DNA from 3 places in the Streptosporangium sp. NPDC051023 genome. Region 1 is predicted to be linked to each of the others. Evidence: riboswitches for the same ligand, from Rfam matches in the RefSeq annotation. Region 1 holds a riboswitch; each other region holds the start of a gene.
The links. A riboswitch is a leader RNA that binds a small molecule or an ion and turns the genes downstream of it on or off. The one in region 1 is predicted to bind cobalamin.
Positions count from the first base shown of each region.

Region 2: linked by a shared signal. The riboswitch ahead of AB0395_RS14145 (ribonucleoside-diphosphate reductase subunit alpha) and the one ahead of metE (5-methyltetrahydropteroyltriglutamate--homocysteine S-methyltransferase) in region 1 are both predicted to bind cobalamin.
Region 3: linked by a shared signal. The riboswitch ahead of cobN (cobaltochelatase subunit CobN) and the one ahead of metE (5-methyltetrahydropteroyltriglutamate--homocysteine S-methyltransferase) in region 1 are both predicted to bind cobalamin.

Region 1 covers NZ_JBFBCE010000086.1:21,710-33,218, reverse strand. Annotated here, with positions in the region: gene AB0395_RS38350 (hypothetical protein) at 1-5, opposite strand, end outside; gene AB0395_RS38345 (glucosyl-3-phosphoglycerate synthase) at 135-1,088, shown strand; gene AB0395_RS38340 (TetR family transcriptional regulator) at 1,121-1,792, opposite strand; gene AB0395_RS38335 (MFS transporter) at 1,879-3,120, shown strand; gene AB0395_RS38330 (AEC family transporter) at 3,147-4,049, opposite strand; gene AB0395_RS38325 (hypothetical protein) at 4,187-4,834, opposite strand; cobalamin riboswitch at 5,046-5,238, shown strand; gene metE (5-methyltetrahydropteroyltriglutamate--homocysteine S-methyltransferase) at 5,391-7,715, shown strand; gene AB0395_RS38315 ((2Fe-2S)-binding protein) at 7,944-8,777, shown strand; gene AB0395_RS38310 (cytochrome P450) at 8,744-9,895, opposite strand; gene AB0395_RS38305 (Dyp-type peroxidase) at 10,127-11,362, opposite strand; gene AB0395_RS38300 (copper chaperone PCu(A)C) at 11,362-11,509, opposite strand, start outside.
Region 2 covers NZ_JBFBCE010000017.1:124,577-127,849, forward strand. Annotated here, with positions in the region: gene glmS (glutamine--fructose-6-phosphate transaminase (isomerizing)) at 1-187, shown strand, start outside; gene AB0395_RS14140 (tripartite tricarboxylate transporter substrate-binding protein) at 470-1,492, shown strand; cobalamin riboswitch at 1,497-1,696, shown strand; gene AB0395_RS14145 (ribonucleoside-diphosphate reductase subunit alpha) at 1,890-3,273, shown strand, end outside.
Region 3 covers NZ_JBFBCE010000046.1:14,693-17,965, forward strand. Annotated here, with positions in the region: gene cobN (cobaltochelatase subunit CobN) at 1-1,555, opposite strand, end outside; cobalamin riboswitch at 1,678-1,870, opposite strand; gene cobG (precorrin-3B synthase) at 1,894-3,186, shown strand; gene AB0395_RS27550 (precorrin-8X methylmutase) at 3,183-3,273, shown strand, end outside.

The sequences.
Region 1 (11,509 bases):
TCCATACCCGCCCCTCCTCGCTGCTTTGAGCCGATCTTCCCACTACGTGACGGGTACGAGAGCCCGTACTCGCCGAGAATCAGAGCCGCATAGGGTGATACCCGTGATTTCCGAGGTGCGGGGAAGGATGGGCTGTGCTGCCTGAAGTGGAGGCATGGCTGGGCAGGCGCACCTCGTCGTCGGATGACTGGCCGTTGCCGTGGTTGCTGCGGGCCAAGGGAAACAGCACGATCAGCGTCGTGCTGCCGGCACGCGACGAGGCGGAGACGGTCGGGGAGATCGTCGCGGCGATCCGGCGCGACCTGATGGAGGAGGCCCCGCTCGTCGACGAGATCGTGGTCATCGACTCCCGATCCGTCGACGAGACCGCCGCGCGCGCCGCGCAGGCCGGAGCGAGGGTGGTCGCGCAGGACGAGATCCTGCCGGACCTGAAACCGCTGGACGGCAAGGGGGAGGCGCTGTGGAAGTCCCTCGCGGTGACCTCCGGCGACCTGCTGGTCTTCGTCGACGCGGACCTGCGCGAGTTCCGCACCTCGTTCGTGACCGGGCTGCTCGGCCCGCTGCTCGACGACTCCGGCGTGGTCTACGTCAAGGGCTGCTACGACCGGCCGCTGCAGAACGTGCAGAGCGGGGGAGGGCGGGTCACCGAGCTGGTCGCGCGGCCCCTGCTCAACCTGCACTGGCCACAGCTCGCCGGGTTCGTGCAGCCCCTCGCCGGTGAGTACGCCGGACGGCGCTCCGTGCTGGAGCGGATCCCCTTCGTCACCGGTTACGGGGTCGAGCTGGCTCTGCTGGTCGACCTGCTCGAGCTCGTCGGGCTCGACTCCCTCGCCCAGGTCGACCTGGGCCGCCGTGTCCACTCCCACCAGTCGACGGAGGCGCTCGGCGGGATGGCCGCCCAGATCCTGCAGACCTCGTGGTCGCGCCTCGAACGCCACAACAAGATGGTCTCGCTGCACACGCCCTCTCCCCGTCTCGCCCAGTTCCGCAGGGGCGCGGACGGGCACCAGGTGACCGTGCGCGACGTGGCCGTCGCCGAACGCCCCCCGATGGTCACCGTCGACGGGCGCCGCCATACCGGAGACTGACCCGTGGAGGAGGCCGATCGGAGCGGGCCCTGTCACACCTCGCGCGCCGTGCCCCGGCCCGAGACGGGTTCGGCGTTCCCGCCGGGTTCACCGTCGGTGTTCTCCCTGGTTTCACCGTCGGCGGCGCCGGGCGGGGCGTGGTTCAGGGCGGTGCGCACGAAGTCGACCAGGTGCTCGCGCATCCGCCGGTGCCCCTCCTCGGTGCCGAACTCCTCACCCACGACGATGCGGCCGAGCCTGGGCATGACCATCGGCCATGCGGCCAGCCCGATCAGGGTCATCATCGTGCGTGAGACCTCGGGGGACGGTTCGCGTCCCAGGCCCGCGGCGAGCGACTCGGCCTTCGCTGCGCATCGGGCGATCCGCCGGTGCTGTCCTTCCAGGGCGTCCTCGCGATAGTGCAGCGACTCCCACATCAGCAGCCGGGTCAGCTCGGGGTTGGCGAGGTAGAAGTCGTGGATCTTGCCGACGTAGTCGATGGGGTCGTCGCCGGGCATGGCGACGACCTCGGCCATCTCGTCGAGGACGGACTCCATCACCTGGTCGAACAGCTTCTCCTTGCTGCCGAAGTATCCGTAGATGCGCTCCTTGTTGACCCCGGCGCGCTCGGCGATCCGGTCAACCCTGGCGCCGGCGATCCCGTAGGCGGCGAATTCGCTGCGGGCGGCGGTGAGGAGCGCGTCCCTCGTGGCTTCCTTCGACATGGCGCAAGTGTAGTGGACCAACCAGTTGGTTGTCTCTACCAACCGGTTGGTTGACTTCCAACTAGATAGTTGGTTACGGTCCTGCCATGAGCGACATCTCCCCCGCGCCGTCTCTCACGGCACCCCCTGCCTCTCTCCCACAGGCCCTTCCCCAGAGGCGCGCGCCGCTCTGGCGCACCCTCGCGGTCTTCACACTGACCGCCGTGCTGTCCAGCGGTCAGCTCTATGTGGTGATCCCGCTGCTGCACGGCATGGCGGCCGGATGGCAGACCCCGCAGAGCGGTCTCACCTGGCTCGTGACCGCGTTCGGCGTCGGATACGCCGCCGGGTTCCTGCTGTTCGGCCCGCTCTCCGACCGGTACGGGCGTAAGCGCCTGATCTGCCTCGGCCTGCCGATCGCGGCGGTGGCCACGGCCCTGGTCGCCGTGGCCCCGGGACCCGAGATCGCGATCGCGTTCCGGGTGCTGCAGGGGGTCACCGTGGCGATCTTCCCGCCCGCCGCGATGGCCTACATGGCGGAGCGGATCGAGCCGCGCCACCGGATGGTCGCGCTGGCCACCGTGACGAGCGGGTTCCTGGCCGCGGCCGTGCTGTTCCAGGTCGTGGCTCAGGCGCTGGGCCCGATTGTGGGCTGGCGCGGCATCTTCCTGATCTCCGCTGTGGCGTTCGCGGTGGCTGCCGTCGCCGCGGCCGCGGTGATGCTGCCCGACCCCTCGCGCGAGCTCTCCGGTTCGTTCCTGTCCGCCTACCGCGCGGTGCCCGCCCTGCTGGCGACTCCCGCGCTGCTGCTCCGCTACGCCGCGACGGTCACCATCCTGGCCACGTTCGTCGCGGTGTACACCGGACTGCAGCTCGGCGGTCCCGTGGGCGTCGCTGGTTCCCCCGACGCGCTGATGGCCCTGCGAATCAGCGGCCTGCCGTCCATGATCGTCGTTCCGCTGCTGACGCCGCTGCTCGGCAGGATCGCCGCCTCCCGGCGCGCGGCGTACCTGCTCGCGCTCGCGGCCCTCGCACTCGCCGCCGTCGCGGTGATCCGCCCTGGCCTGGTCGGCCTCGCCCTGCTCCTGGCCGTCTACGTGCTCGGCGTCGCCGCGGGCGCCCCCGCGCTGAACGAGAACATCGGCGTGATCGCCGGGCAGGCGCGCGGTACGGCGCTGGCCCTGTTCACCTTCTCCCTGTTCCTCGGCGGGAGCCTCGGCCCGCAACTCGCCACGGCCTTCATCACGGGCGGCTTCGGTGCGCTGATGTACGGCCTGGCCGGGATCCTGCTCCTCGGCGTACTGGCCCTGCTGGCCGCGACACACACCGGCCGGGTGACCGGTTCGTGAATCGCTCGCCATGGCCAAGGCGCCGCTTACCCCAGCAGCCAGCCGATCGCCGCAAGGGTGAGCATCGACAGCGCGGTGCCGGTGATCACGGTTCCGCGGGCGACCGAGTCGGCCTGGCCGTACTCGCGGGCGTAGACGTAGGCGTTCTGCGCGGTCGGCAAGGCCGCGCAGACGACCACCGCGAGCAGTTCGGCGCGGCTCAGCCGCGCCAGCAGCCCGAACAGGTAGGCCAGCAGCGGCTGGGCCAGCAGTTTCATGGCCGACAGCGCGAGCACCTCGGTCCGTTCGCCCGTCAGGTCGGGGCCGCGCACGGTCAGCGAGAGGCCGAGCGCGACCAGCGCGGCGGGTACGGCCGCGCCGCCGAGCAGGGCCAGCGGTTCGGCGATCAACGGTGGCGGGCGCCAGCCGAGCACGGAGCAGAGCACACCCGCGGCCAGGCCGAGGATCACCGGGTTGCGCAGCGGCAGGCTCGCCAGCCGGGCGGGCCTGAGCCCGCGCTCCGCGCTCCGGTCCAAGGCCACGAGCACGACCGGAGTGATCACCAGAAGCTGGAAGAGCAGGACCCCGGTCAGGAAGGTGGCGTCGCCGAGCACCTGCAGCGTGACCGGGATGCCGAGATTGGCGGAGTTCACGTAGCCCGCGGCCATCGCGCCGATCGTGGCCTCGCCGGGCTTCCTGCCGAGAACGTGGCGGCTCAGCGCGAAGCCCAGGGCCATGGTCACGACGGTGCTGGCGGCGAAGGCGCCCAGCGCGGGCCCGCTGAACGACAGCCGGGTCCTGCTGAGGATGGAGAACAGCGCGGCCGGCATCGCGAGATGGAAGACGAACCCACCGAGAACCCGGTCGGCCTCCGCGCCCAGCAGCCGGAACCGCCCGGCGACGAAGCCGAGCAACGTCAGCACCCAGATCGGGACGAAGGCCGCGATCAATGGGGGGCCATCGCAGACTCCTCGTGCCGGCAGGCTTCGAGCGTATCTGGCCGATCTTGACATCCGGGAGCCGGGGGTTCCGCCGGCACTCCTCCGGCCGCGCGCTGTGCCGTACTCGGCGGCCGGAGAACGGAACCTCACATCCGGCGTTTCCCGGACAGCCGCCATCCGGCGAAGGCGAGAGCGAGGAGCGCCGCCGCTCCGACCGCGTAGAGCCACGGGGAGATCGCCGCGGAGGGGGAGGAGACGGGGGTCGCGGCGGGAGAGGAGGTGGGGCGGGGACGGGTGGCCGTACCGAGCGCGGACAGGAGTCCGGCGGAGAGCGGCTCCCCGTTCTGGATCGCGTCCTGCGCGTGCAACGGCCCCTCACCGGCGCGGACCGCCAGGTTGCCGTCGCACAACGCCGTGTGCAGCGGGACGCCCGGGTCGGTGTCGAACAGGCCCGTCTTCTCATCCGAGGCGAGGACCAGGTAACGGGAACCGACGGTGAAGCCGTAGCCACAGGCCGCGCTGTCGGCGTTGGTGGCCACCTGGTACTCGGCGTCGGCCCTGCCCTTGTAGACCTGGTCGGCCCTGAAGGTGTAGATGATCGGCGGCCTGGGGCCGAGCGGATCGCCCTTGGCCGGGCGGGCGGAGACCACCGTCCCGGTGAAGACGGCGGCTGCCCTGCCGACCTGCTCCGCAGGTCCCAGCGGAGCGCAACTGCAGGCGCATGCCGTACCGGGGGTGATCACGACGGTCGCGGCCAGCAGCAGGAGAACGGTGAGAACTCGATGCCTCAACATGCTCTCACCACGTATCCCGCCGCGTGATGGTTCGACGCCGCCGGGGAGGAGGAGCCGCCTTCGGGACGGCACCGGCCATTTCGCGCCGTTTCGTACGGCTTCGCGTCGGTTCGTATGGCACCGCCACACGGAGTTCCTGTCGCCCGGGGCGCGGAATGCGCCTAGGCTGGACCCGCAGTCGGTTCGCCCTGCCCGCCAGGCAGGCGCGTCGTAAGAGGGAACCCGGTGCGGCAGCGCTCGCCTGTTTGGCTCGCGAGCTCGCCAATTCCGGGACTGCCCCGCAGCGGTGAGTGGGAACGACCGCCGTCATACGCACTGGATCCGGACACCGGATCGGGGAAGCGACGGCCAGTAGATGCCAAGGCGCGAAGAACGCCATGGCGTGCCCGCGAGTCCGAAGACCTGCCACTGCCCGCGCGCGACCACGTACGCGGTGACTTCGGTGACCTCGAGGGCGGGTCGCGGTGCGGGCGGGCACGACGTGCCCGCCGGTCAGCCGTTCCTTCGCGCCTCTCGGGAGCACCGGGGTCCTCCATGACTCGCGAAGGAGAGTTTCGTGGCTGAGACTTCCGCCACCCCCTCATCGATCGCCACCGTCCACGGCTATCCGCGCCAGGGACCGGACCGTGAGCTGAAGAAGGCGATCGAGGGCTACTGGGCCGGTCGCGTCACCGCCGAAGAGCTGCGCGACGTCGCGGCCAGGCTGCGCCGCGGCAACTGGCGGCAGCTGGCGGACGCGGGCGTGCGGGAGGTTCCCACCGGGGACTTCTCGCTGTATGACCATGTGCTGGACACCAGCGTCATGGTCGGGGCCATCCCCGGACGCCACCGGGCCGCCATCGAGGCCGACACCCTGGACGGCTACTTCGCCATGGCGCGTGGCACCCGGGACGTCGCCCCGCTGGAGATGACCAAGTGGTTCGACACCAACTACCACTACCTGGTGCCCGAGCTGGGACCGGATACCGTCTTCATCGCCGACCTCACCAAGCCCGTCGGCGAACTGCGTGAGGCCGTCGAGCTCGGTCACACCGCGCGTCCCGTGCTCGTCGGCCCGGTCACCTATCTGCTGCTGGCCAAGCCCGAGCCCGGCGCCGACCCCGGCTTCGACCCGCTCACCCTGCTGGACCGGCTGCTGCCCGTCTACGCGCAGGTGCTCGCCGCCCTGCGGGCCGGCGGAGCCGAGTGGGTGCAGCTGGACGAGCCCGCCCTGGTCCAGGACAGGCCCCGGACCGTGCTTGAGGCCGCCGCCCGCGCCTACCGCGAGCTCGGCACCCTCGCCGACCGGCCGAAGATCCTCGTCGCGAGTTACTTCGACCGCCTCGGCGAGGCCCTGCCGGTCCTGGCCGAGGCGCCGATCGAGGGCCTGGGGCTGGACTTCACCGGCCCGGCCGCGGCGAACCTGGACGACCTGGCCCGGGTGGGCGGGCTGCCGGGCAAGCGCCTGATCGCCGGGGTCGTGGACGGCCGCAACGTGTGGATCAACGACCTGGGCAGGTCGCTGTCCACCCTCGCCACCCTCCTCGGCTTGGCGGGCCGGGTGGATGTGGCGGCCTCCTGCTCGCTGCTGCACGTTCCGCTGGACACCGCGCTCGAGCACGGGATCGACCCGCAGGTCGGCCGCTGGCTCGCCTTCGCCAGGCAGAAGACGGCCGAGATCGCCACTCTCGCCCGGGGGCTGAGCGAGGGCACCGGCGCGGTTGCCGGGCAGCTGGCGGCCAACCGGGCCGACCTCGCCTCGCGCGCGGCCTCCGCGCTCACCCGCGATCCTGCCGTACGGTCCCGCTGCGCCGCGGTCACCCCGCAGGACACGCGCCGTCCCCAGCCCTACCCCGAGCGGGCCGCAGCGCAGCGCGCCGCTCTTGGCCTGCCGTCGCTGCCCACGACCACCATCGGCTCCTTCCCACAGACCGCCGAGCTACGGGCGGCCCGCGCGGATCTGCGGGCCGGGCGGATCGACCAGGCCGCCTACGACGAGCGGATCGCCTCAGAGATCCGCTCGGTCCTCGTCTTCCAGGAGGCGGCGGGCATCGACGTGCTGGTGCACGGCGAGCCGGAGCGCAACGACATGGTCCAGTACTTCGCCGAGCGGCTCAACGGGTACCTGGCCACCCAGCACGGCTGGGTGCAGTCCTACGGCACCCGCTATGTGCGGCCGCCGATCCTCGCCGGGGACGTCTCCAGGCCCGAGCCGATGACGCTGCGCTGGACGACGTACGCCCAGTCCCAGACCGGGCGTCCCGTCAAGGGCATGCTCACCGGGCCGGTGACCATGCTGGCCTGGTCCTTCGTCCGCGACGACCAGCCGCAGGCGGACACCGCCCGCCAGGTGGCTCTGGCGTTGCGCGACGAGGTCGCCGACCTGGAGGCGGCGGGCACCGTCGTCATCCAGGTCGACGAGCCCGCGCTGCGCGAGACCCTGCCGCTGCGCGCCGCCGACCGGGCCGCCTACCTGGCCTGGGCCACCGAGGCCTTCCGGCTGGCCACGAGCGGAGTACAGGCGCGGACCCAGATCCACACCCACATGTGCTACGCCGAGTTCGGTGAGATCCTGGCCGCCATCGACGACCTGGACGCCGACGTGATCAGCCTGGAGGCCGCCCGCTCGCACATGCAGGTCGCCCATGAGCTCGCGGAGGCGGGATATCCCAGGGAGGCCGGGCCTGGGGTCTACGACATCCACTCCCCGCGCGTCCCGGGTGTCGAGGAGATCGCGTCCCTGCTGCGCAAGGCGCTGGACGGGATCGCGGCCGAGCGGTTGTGGGTCAACCCCGACTGTGGCCTGAAGACCCGGGGGTGGCTCGAGGTGCGTGCGTCCCTGGACAACCTGGTCGCCGCGGCCCGCGAGGTTCGAGCCGAGGTGACCGGCGCGATCGGCTAGCGGACAGCTCCGGGCCCGCCGCTGTGTCCTCGCTGTGCCCTCACCGGGCTCCCGGCCGGTGGGGGAGCGCTCACGACGCGCGGGCGGACGCGGAGGGGAGCGTTCACGACGCGCGGGCGGACACGGAAAGCGGGACAGTAAGCGGGACAGTAAGCGGGACAGTGGTCTCCCCGGGCCCGGCACGTGCCGGGCCCGGGGACGGATCTCACGGAGAGGATGGTGAACGTCATGTGGCCCCTTCGGCATGACGCCCCCGCGCCGGGCGGCCCGAGGGGAGCCTGGCCGGCGTCACGGCCCGCACCCGCAGGGCTGGTCGCCGGCGTCATGGCCGAGGTGTCCACGATCGGTGCCTACTTTGCGGTCTCGACGGACCCCGAAGACCGGACCGGCCAGGCCTGGCGGCCGTTCGGCGTTCTGTTCACCGACCTGGGCGCGCTGACGGCCATGATCGCGAACTTCCGGGGACGCCTGAACACGACGGAGACCAGGGTCGCCGCCTCGATCCTGTTTCAGGGCCTGGCCGCGAGGTTGTGGTCACCGGCCGTCGGCGCGGCCGTCGTCTGCGACCTCTTCGTCGACCTGACTCCGGAGCGCGTCCACTGGCGCCCCGAGCCGACCGGGCCGCTTCCTCTGTGGACTCCCCATCTGCCGGGGTGGGAGATCGCCGAGCCGGGCCAGGTCGTGGAACCGCTGTACCACAACGTGGTGACCGGGCTGCTGGAGCCGCTGGCGCTGGCCGTACAGGAGACCACGAAGATCGCTCCCGCGTTGCTGTGGGGGAACGCGGCCTCGGCCCTGGCCGGGACGCTCGGCACGATCGCCGGGCAGCGGCCAGAGCTGGCGGCCAGGGCGGTCGCGCTGGGGCGCGGGCTGCTCTCCCTCGGGGTGCTCGAAGGCACCGGTGAGCTGGCCGGGCCGACGCGGGGACGGCTCTCCTTCGCCAGGCGCAGTTGCTGCCTCTACTACCGTGTGCCGGGCGGAGGTATGTGCGGCGACTGCGCCCTGGCACGTCCCCGGCCCGGCCGCGATCACCACTCGACGGGTAGAGAGTCAACCCCGTAGACGATCGAGATCTTCCTGAAGGCGACCTCTTCCGCCGGTACGGCGAGGCGTAGGGCGGGGAATCGGCGCAGCAGGGCGGGGAAGGCGATGCGCAGCTCCATCTGAGCCAGCGGCGCGCCGACGCATCGATGGACGCCGTGCCCGAAGGCGAGGTGGGAGAGGCCCTCCCGGCCAGGGACGACGCTGTCGATGTCCCGGCCGAGCGCCGGGTCACGGTTGGCCCCGGTCAGCGAGCACAGCACCATGTCTCCCTTGGAGATCGGCTGTCCCGCCAGGACCAGGTTCTCGCGGGCGAAACGGGGGAAGGCGACCTGCACGACCGTGAGGTAGCGCAGCAACTCCTCGACCAGAGCGTCGATGTGGTCGTCGGTTTCGCGGACCAGGAGGAACTGCTCCGGGTTCCGCAACAGCCACAGTGTGCCCAGGGCGAGCATGCTCGTGCTGGTGTCGTGGCCGCCCGTGAGCAGCCCGTCGGCCAGGCCGGCCAGCTCGCGGTCGCCGATCTCGTCCCCGTGCTCGCGCAGCAGCATGCCGAGCAGGCCGTCGCCGGGGGCCCGGCGTTGTCTGGCGACCAGGTCCGTCAGGTAGGCCAGCGAGTCGTTGACCGCCTGGAGCGAGGCCTCAGGGCCCGCGGACAGGTCGAACCGGTCGGTGCTCAGGCGTAGGAAGTCGGTCCGGTCGGCGTAGGGGACGCCCAGCAGCTCGCAAACCACCAGCGAGGGGATGGGCAGAGCGAAGGACCGCACCAGGTCGCACGGGGAGCCCTCCCGTTCCATCGCGTCGAGGTGTTCGGCCACGATGGCCCTGATGCGGGGTTCGAGCCTGCGCAGCCGCCGTACGGTGAACTCCGGGGTGAGCAGTCTGCGCAGCCGGGTGTGCTCCGGCGGGTCGCGAAAACCGAGGCCGCCGGGGTCCTCCTGGACGGACCCGGCCGCCGTCACGTTGCCGAAGTCGTTGCTGAACCTGCCGGTGTCGCCGAGGACGGAACGCACGTCCTCGTAGCGGGTGACCAGCCACGCGGTCGAGCCGCCGGGCATGGGCAGCGGGCAGACAGGCTGTTCGGCACGGACGCGGCCGAGCTCGGCCACCGGGTCCATGCCTTCGCGCGTGAACTGCATGAGGGGAAACTCTGCTTCTGACATCGGATCCTCGTCGTCGTGCGTGCGGGCGCCGTGGCGCAGGAGCGGGAACCGGCCTGCGAGGAGCCGGACGCGCGGGCCCGCCGGGGCAGGCCCGGCGGGCCCTGCGGTGTGAGCGGTCGTAGCGGGCCCGGTGGAGGCCGGGCCCGGTGTCAACGGGGCGAAAACCGGGTGCGGTTTCACCATAGAACGGGGAAAAGGCGACTGCCTTCAGCCGAGAAGGGTCTCCCCGATCCAGCCGTCAGGGGAGCAGCCCGGCGGGATGGCGAACACGGCCGAGCCGACGGGGGTCGTCCACTCGTTGAGCAGGTCGGCCTCCGCCAGCTTCCGCTGGACGGGGACGAACTGCCGGGCGATGTCGGCCTGGTAGGAGGCGAACAGCAGCCCGGAGTCCGGCTGTCCCTCGGGGGTGAGTCCCTCGTCGTAGTTGTAGACGCGGCGCAGGATCCGCATGCCGGGGTCCCGCACATGGGCTCTGCGGATGTGGGCGTACTCGGAGATGACCGGGAAGCCGAGCGCGTTGAGCCTGTCGAAGTCGGGCTCGTCGTGCTCGGCCTGCCCGGTCAGCGGGGCGCCGGTGTCCAGGCGGCGGCCGATGACGAACTCCTTGGCCACCCGGTCGGCGGCGTCCCACTTGTCCAGCCGCGCACGGATGCGCCGCAGCACCAGCGTGGTACCGCCGCGCAGCCACCCGGGGCCTTCGCCGACCCACACGGCCCGGTCGAAGTCGGGGGTGCCCGGCGCGGGGTTGACGGTGCCGTCGAGCTGACCCATGAGGTTGCGCTGGGTCGTGCCGGGGACCTGGGTCTGCGGGCTCCTGCGGAACCCCCGCTGGGTCCAGCGCACGCGGGCGAAGGCGCGGGCGTCCTTGACCGTCATGCGCAGGGCGTGGGCGACGGTGACGGCGTCGTCCGCGCAGATCTGCAGGAGCAGGTCGGCGCCGGTCCACCGCCGCTCCAGCTTGTCGATGACGAAGCCGGGCAGGGGCGCTATCGACGCGGGTCGCAGGTCCTCGACCCCGGCGGCGGTGAACAGGCCGGGACCGAAACCGAAGGTGACGGTCAGCCGGGCGGGGAGCACGGCGAGTTCGGGCTCGGTGTCGGCCAGCGCGGGCCTGCCCTCGGTGAGGCGGCGGGCGTCGTCGGTGAGCAGGCGCATCATCCGGACGATCGCCTCGCGTCCCGTGCCGGGCAGCAGGTCGAGGCCGACGAACACGGCGCTTGACTGCGGGGGCGTGGCGATCCCGGCCTGGTGGACGCCGTGGAAGGGCTCGCGGGCGGAGCCACCGGGAACCGGGGCCGCCGCGGCCAGAGGGGAGGGCGCGGCGGGGGCCTGAGCCGAGGTCTCCGCGGCGCCCCGGGGAGAGGCGTACGTGGCCAGCGCGCCGACCGCGCTCGCCGCGCCTCCCGCGAGCAGGCCCCTGCGGGTCAGCCGGGGCTGGCGCATCAGCCCTTGCCTCCGTCCGAGCCGTTGTCCCCGCCCATGTCCCCGCCCATGTCCCCGCTCGTGTTCCCGCCGTCCATGCCGGGCTGGTAGTCCTCCTTGCCGCCCGCGAAGTCCTTGCCGACCGCGGTGAACTCCAGGGTCCCGCCG
Region 2 (3,273 bases), on a different contig from region 1:
GGTCGGGCATCGCGAGGCAGACCCCAGGCTGGCCGACGACTGCCTGGTCGTGCCCAGGAACGAGATCGAGCTCGACCCGATCCTGCTGTCGATCCCGCTGCAGATCTTCGCCTACCACGCCGCCGTCGCGCTTGAGCGTGACGTGGACAAGCCCCGCAACCTCGCCAAGAGCGTCACCGTGGAGTGAACGCGGTGCGTCCCTGCCGCATGACGCCCTGAATATATTGCAGAAAGTGACATATCTGTAACGTGGGGTATTGAGGGGTCTGGGGGTGTTTCCTGGATCGGCCAGTGATCGCCGGTCAGGTAGCAGCCCAATGCGGTGGTGGGACCGGTTGTGGCTTGGGCGCGCCGGTGTCTGGACTGAGGAGAGAGGGAGCGCGGCGACCGAACGACGAGGGAAGACACCGGCCAGAAAGCGCCCAAGCCCGCGACGCCGTCAGGCGTCGCAAAGAGGCAGGGGACGCTTATGCGCCGTAGGCGGTTCTTCGCGCTCGCTCTGGGGGTCATGGTCGCCGGCGGCTGTGGCGGGGCGAACGGTTCCGGCGCCGCGCCCGCCGGTCGGCTGACCATCGTCGCGCCCGCCGCCCGCGGGCGGGGATGGGACCAGGCCGCCCGCGCGCTGGCCACGATCCTGACCGAGGACGGACTGGTGGGGGCGGCCGAGGTGAGCAACCGCCCCGGCGGCGTCGACACGGCCACGCTGACCGCGTTCGGCGCCGCCGGAGGCCCGTTCACCCGCGGGGGCACGGTGCTCCTGACCGGCGTGCCGATGCTGGCGGGCGCCGAGACCGCGGACGTCGCCTCCGTGCTGGCGGCAACCACCCCGCTGGCCAGGCTGGCCGGTGATTGGGCGGTCCTGGTGGTCGCCCCCAACTCCCTGTTGCGGACCTTTGAGGACTTCGCCGCGGTGCTCCGCCGCAATCCGGCGGAGCTAACGGTCGGCGGCGGGGTGGACGGCGGCTCCGACCACGTGCTCTACGGCATGATCGGCAAATGCCTCGGGGTGGATGTCAGGCTGCTGGACTACGCGGGCTACCCCACCGACGCCGAGGCCGTCGAAGCGCTCGGCGAGGGCCGCGTGGCCGCGCTCCTCGGGTCGGCCGGCTCCCTCCTGCCGGAGATCGCCGTGGGCCGCCTGCTGCCGCTCGCGGTCTCCTCCGGTGAGCGGATCGACGGCATCGACGCGCCGACGCTGATGGAGCGAGAGGTCCGCGTCAAGTACGCCGACTGGTGCGGCGTGTTCGGTCCCCGCGGCATGAGCCCTCAGGACCGGGACGAGGTCGCCGCCCTGTGTGGCCGGATCGACGCCTCGCCCCGATGGCAGGCCGTGTGCGCCGCCAACGGCTGGAACCGGGCCTGCCTGAGCGGGGACGACTTTCGTCAGTGGCTCGTCACCGAGACCCGCCGCGCCCGGGGAGTGCTCGGCGAACTGGGACTACTGAGCTCCTTCGACACAAGTTGTTGGGGTGGTTGCGTCAGACGGCACTAGATGTAGGATCCTCCTCGTTGCTGGTTCGCCCCGAGAGGGCGAGGCAAGAGGGAACCCGGTGTGAGTCCGGGACTGCCCCGCAGCGGTGAACGGGAACGAAAACCGTCATGAGCACTGGGTGAGCCATGCCTGGGAAGCGGCGGTCGGTAGGCGTGTGATGGACGCCCGTGAGTCCGAAGACCTGCCGGTGACGTGTGGGAGAGGGGCCGAGCCCGGCTCCGGGGACGCGTCGAGCGACCTCGGGCGTGCGAGGCGAGGCGCGCTCGACCACGGAGACTGTCCAGGGCCTCGAGGGAGGGTCCGCGGAGCGAGGCGGTCCGGCGTGCCCGGAAACCGTCCGCGGACGCGCGCCCTCCGGCGGGAGCCGTACGGGGATTTATGAGCGCGAGGGGTGGACGTGACACAGACCTTGGTCGACGCCGCTGAGGAGACCGGGCACGAGCGGGCGGACCGCAGGCTGGCCATCGAGGAGGCGGCCGCCCGGGTGATCACCGATCCGGAGAACTCCAGGGTCGCCGCCCGGCTGCTGGCCGAGCTGATCGCCGACGAGGCGGCGGAGCACGGGGTCGGGACCTTCTCCGAGTCGATCGCCGCGACCCACGGGGCCGGGCTCCTCCAGGACCGGCTGGCCGACTTCGTCGCCGCCAACGCCGCCGCGCTCGACGCACTGGTCGCGCCGGACGCCGACGACCGGTTCGAGTACTTCGGGCTGCGCACCGTCTACGACCGTTACCTGCTGCGCCACCCGCGGACCCGTAAGGTCCTGGAGCGCCCGCAGCACTTCTTCCTGCGCGTGGCCTGTGGCCTGTCGGAGACGGTCGAGGAGGCCGCCGAGCTGTACGCGCTCATGACCACCCTGTCCTATCTGCCCAGCTCGCCCACCCTGTTCAACTCGGGGTCGCGCAGGCCCCAGCTGTCGTCCTGCTTCCTGCTCGACTCGCCCAGGGACGAGCTCGAGGCCATCTACGAGCGCTACGGCCAGGTGGCCCGCCTTTCCAAGTACGCGGGGGGCATCGGCATCGCGTGGACCCGGGTCCGATCGAGGGGCTCGCTGATCCGCGGCACGAACGGCCACTCCAACGGCATCGTGCCGTGGCTGCGCACGCTGGACTCCAGCGTCGCCGCGGTCAACCAGGGAGGTCGCCGCAAGGGCGCCGCCTGCGTCTACCTGGAGCCCTGGCACGCCGACATCGAGGAGTTCCTCGAGCTTCGTGACAACACCGGCGAGGAGGCTCGCCGTACGCACAACCTGAACCTGGCCAACTGGATCCCCGACGAGTTCATGCGCCGCGTCGAGGCCGACGAGACGTGGTCGCTGTTCGACCCCAAGGAGGTCCCGCACCTCACCGACCTGTACGGCGCCGCGTTCGACGAGGCCTACCGGGCGGCGGAGGCCGAGGGCCGGTTCGTCAAGCGGATCCAGGCCCGCGCCCTGTACGGCCGCATGATGCGCACGCTCGCCCAGACCGGAAACGGCTGGATGACCTTCAAGGACGCCGCGAACCGGACCTCCAACCAGACGGCCCGCCCGGAGAACGTCATCCACCTGTCGAACCTCTGCACCGAGATCCTGGAGGTCACCAGCGACGCGGAGACCGCCGTCTGCAACCTCGGCTCGATCAACCTGGCCGCCCACCTCGGCTCGGGGGAGGACGGCCAAGAGGTCGACTGGGCACGGTTGCGCCGGACCGTCCGCACCGCGGTGCGCTTCCTGGACAGAACCATCGACCTGGGCTTCTACCCGACCCCCGAGGCCCGCGCGGCCAACGAGCGATGGCGGC
Region 3 (3,273 bases), on a different contig from region 1:
TGCCGTGCTTGCCCACGTGCACCACGGCGTGCGCGCCGAAGCCGTCGGCCAGCCAGCGGTAGGCCGCCAGGTAGTGGTGGCTGGGCGGCAGGTCGGGGTCGTGGTAGATCGCGATGGGGTTCTCGCCGAACCCGCGGGGCGGCTGCACCATGACCACCACATTGCCCGCGCGCAGCGCGGCCAGCACGATCTCGCCGTCCGGGTCCTGGGAGGTGTCGACGAACAGCTCGCCGGGCGCGGGCCCCCAGTGCTCCTCCATGCCGGAGCGCAGGTCCTCGGGGAGCGTGGCGTACCACTCGGCGTACCGGCCCGCCGCGATGCGCACCGGATTGCCCGCGAGCTGCTCCTCGGTGAGCCATTCGGGGTCCTGGCCGCCCGCGGCGATCAGCGCGTGGATCAGCGCGTCGCCGTCCTGCTCGGTCACGCCGGGCAGCTCGCCCTCCGCGCCGATGTCGTAGCCCCGCTCGCGCATCGCGGCCAGCAGCCGCACCAGGCTCGCCGGGGTGTCGAGGCCGACGGCGTTGCCGATCCTGGAGTGCTTGGTGGGGTAGGCGGACAGCATCAGCACGATCCGCCGCTCCGCGGGCGGGACGTGCCTGAGCACGGCGTGCCGTACGGCGATGCCCGCCACCCGCGCGGCGCGCTCCGGGTCGGCGGCGTAAACGGTCAGCCCGTCCCCGTCGATCTCCTTGAAGGAGAAGGGCACCGTGATGATCCGCCCGTCGAACTCGGGGATCGCGACCTGGGTCGCCGCGTCGAGCGGGGAGAGGCCGTCGTCGTTCTCCTCCCAGGAGGCCCTGCTGCCGGTCAGGCACAGGCCCTGCAGGATCGGGACGTCCAGCTCGGCGAGCGCGCCGACATCCCAGGCCTCGTCGTCGCCGCCCGCCGAGGCGGTCGCGGGGCGGGTGCCGCCTGCGGCGAGCACGGTCACCACCAGGGCGTCGACCGTGCGCAGGAGCTCCAGCAGGCCGGGCTCGGCGCTGCGCAGGGAGGCGCAGTAGACGGGCAGCGCGCGGGCGCCCGCGTCCTCGATCGCCGAGCAGAGGGTCTCGACGAAGGCGGTGTTGCCCGCGACGTGGTGGGCGCGGTAGTAGAGCACCCCGACGACGGGGCCCTCCTGGCTGCGTGCCGGGCGCTCGAGCACGCCCCAGGCGGGGGTCGGGGCGGGGGCGGCGAAACCGTGCCCGGTCAGCAGCAGGGTGTCCGAGAGGAAGTGGCCGAGCTCGACGAGGTTGGCCGGTCCGCCGTGGGCGAGGTAGGCGTGCGCCTCGGCGCACACCCCGCCCGGCACGGTCGACAGCTCCATCAGCTCGGCGTCCGGCGCCTGCTCGCCGCCGAGCACGACGACGGGCACCGGTCCGGCGAGCAGGGCGTCCAGGCCCTCCTCCCAGGCGCGGCGCCCGCCGAGCAGCCGGACCACAATCAGGTCCGCGCCCTCAACCAGGGGCGGCAGGTCCGCCGCCGTGAGCCTGGCGGGGTTGCCGAGGCGGTAGTCGGCGCCGCTCGCGCGGGCGCTGAGCAGGTCGGTGTCCGAGGTGGAGAGCAGGAGGATCATGCGTCACGCTCCACGGCGGACAGGAGGGCACGGCCCCCGGGGACAGCGGGCACGGAAGGCTGGCGGGGGAACGGCGAACAGCGCACGGAGGCTTCCTCCCTCGGGGTCCTCGCCCCGGGTCGTCGTCGGCTACGACGGCTGGAGTCTCCTGGCTCCCGGATCGGTGCTCCCCCCAGCCTTCCCGCCCGTCGCCGGGCAGTGGCCTGGATGGGGTTCGCTCCCCGGTTACAGTGGCGGGACCGCGCCGGATTCACACCGGCTTCCTCCCTTTGCCGTCGCCAACGATGAGACTACGGCAGCGAGGTTCCATGCAAGAAACTGGCGTTACCATCCTCAGCGTGGTCATTGGCGACTTTTCCGGACGATCGCGGCCTGACGCGTGTCCGGGGGCACTGCAGGTGCACGCCGCCGCCGACGGCGGCCTGGCACGGGTCAGGGTCCCCGGAGGGCGGCTGACGGCCTCCCAGCTCCGCGAGCTCGCCGACGCCGCCTCGGCCTGCGGGAGCGGCGTCATCGAGCTGACCTCCCGCGCGAACGCGCAGGTACGCGGGCTCGGCGGGGAGGGCGGCTTCGCGGCCCGCATGGCGGGCGCCGGGCTGCTGCCCTCGGCCACCCACGAGCGGATCCGCAACATCCTCGCCTCGCCGCTGACCGGCTGCGACACCCGGAGCCTGCTCGACGTGAGCCCGCTGGTCTCCGAGCTCGACCTGCGGCTGTGCGGCACGCCCGCCCTCGCCGGGCTGCCGGGGCGTTTCCTGTTCGCCCTCGACGACGGGCGGGGCGACGTGGCCTGGCTGGACCCCGACGCCGGGATCCTGCCGGTCGGCCCCGGGCAGGCCGCGCTGATCCTCGCGGGCGCCGACAGCGGCCTGCGCGTGCCGGTCGGCTCCGCGGTGGCCGCTCTGCTCGCCGCCGCCGAGGCGTTCCTGGCGGAACCGGAGGTCGCGCAGGCTCGTGCCTGGCGGATCCGCGAGCTGCCCGGCTGCGCGGAACGGGTCGCGGAACGGGTCGGCTCCGCCCTGGAACTCGGGCGGGCGGCCCCGGTGCCGACGCCGTCCACGGAGACACCCGCAGAAACATCCGCAGAGGCACCCGCGGAGGCGCTCGCGGGGCGGGAACCGGTGGGGATCATCGAGCAGCCGGGAGGCCGGGTCACGCTTGGGGTCACGGTGCCGCTGGGGCGGCTGACCTCGGCCCAGGCGGAGCTGCTCGCGGACCTGGCCTCCTCCGGAGAGGTACGGCTGACGCCGTGGCGCGGCGTGGTCCTGCCCGGCCTGACCCGCGCGGAGGCCGCCAGGGCCGCCGCCCTGCTCACGGACGCGGAGCTGGTCGTGGACCCCGCCTCGCCGTGGACAAGCGTGACAGCCTGCACGGGACGTCCCGGCTGCGCCAAGTCTCTGGCCGACGTGCGGGCCGACGCGACCCTGGCAATAACCTCCTTCCCACGCACCGGTACGCTCCCCGTGCACTGGGCGGGCTGCGAGCGGCGCTGCGGTCGCCCGAAGGGGCGGGTCGCGGACGTGGTCGCCACCGCCACCGGCTACCGGGTCGACCTGGACGGCAGGAGCCTGGACTGCGTAGGCATCGAAGAGACCACGGCCGCGGTGACGGCCCTGAGAGGGGAAACGTGATCGACTACGTCCGTGACGGCGCGGAGATCTACCGGCGTTCCTTCGCCACCATCCGCGCGGAGAGCGACCTGGAGGGCCTGCCGCCCG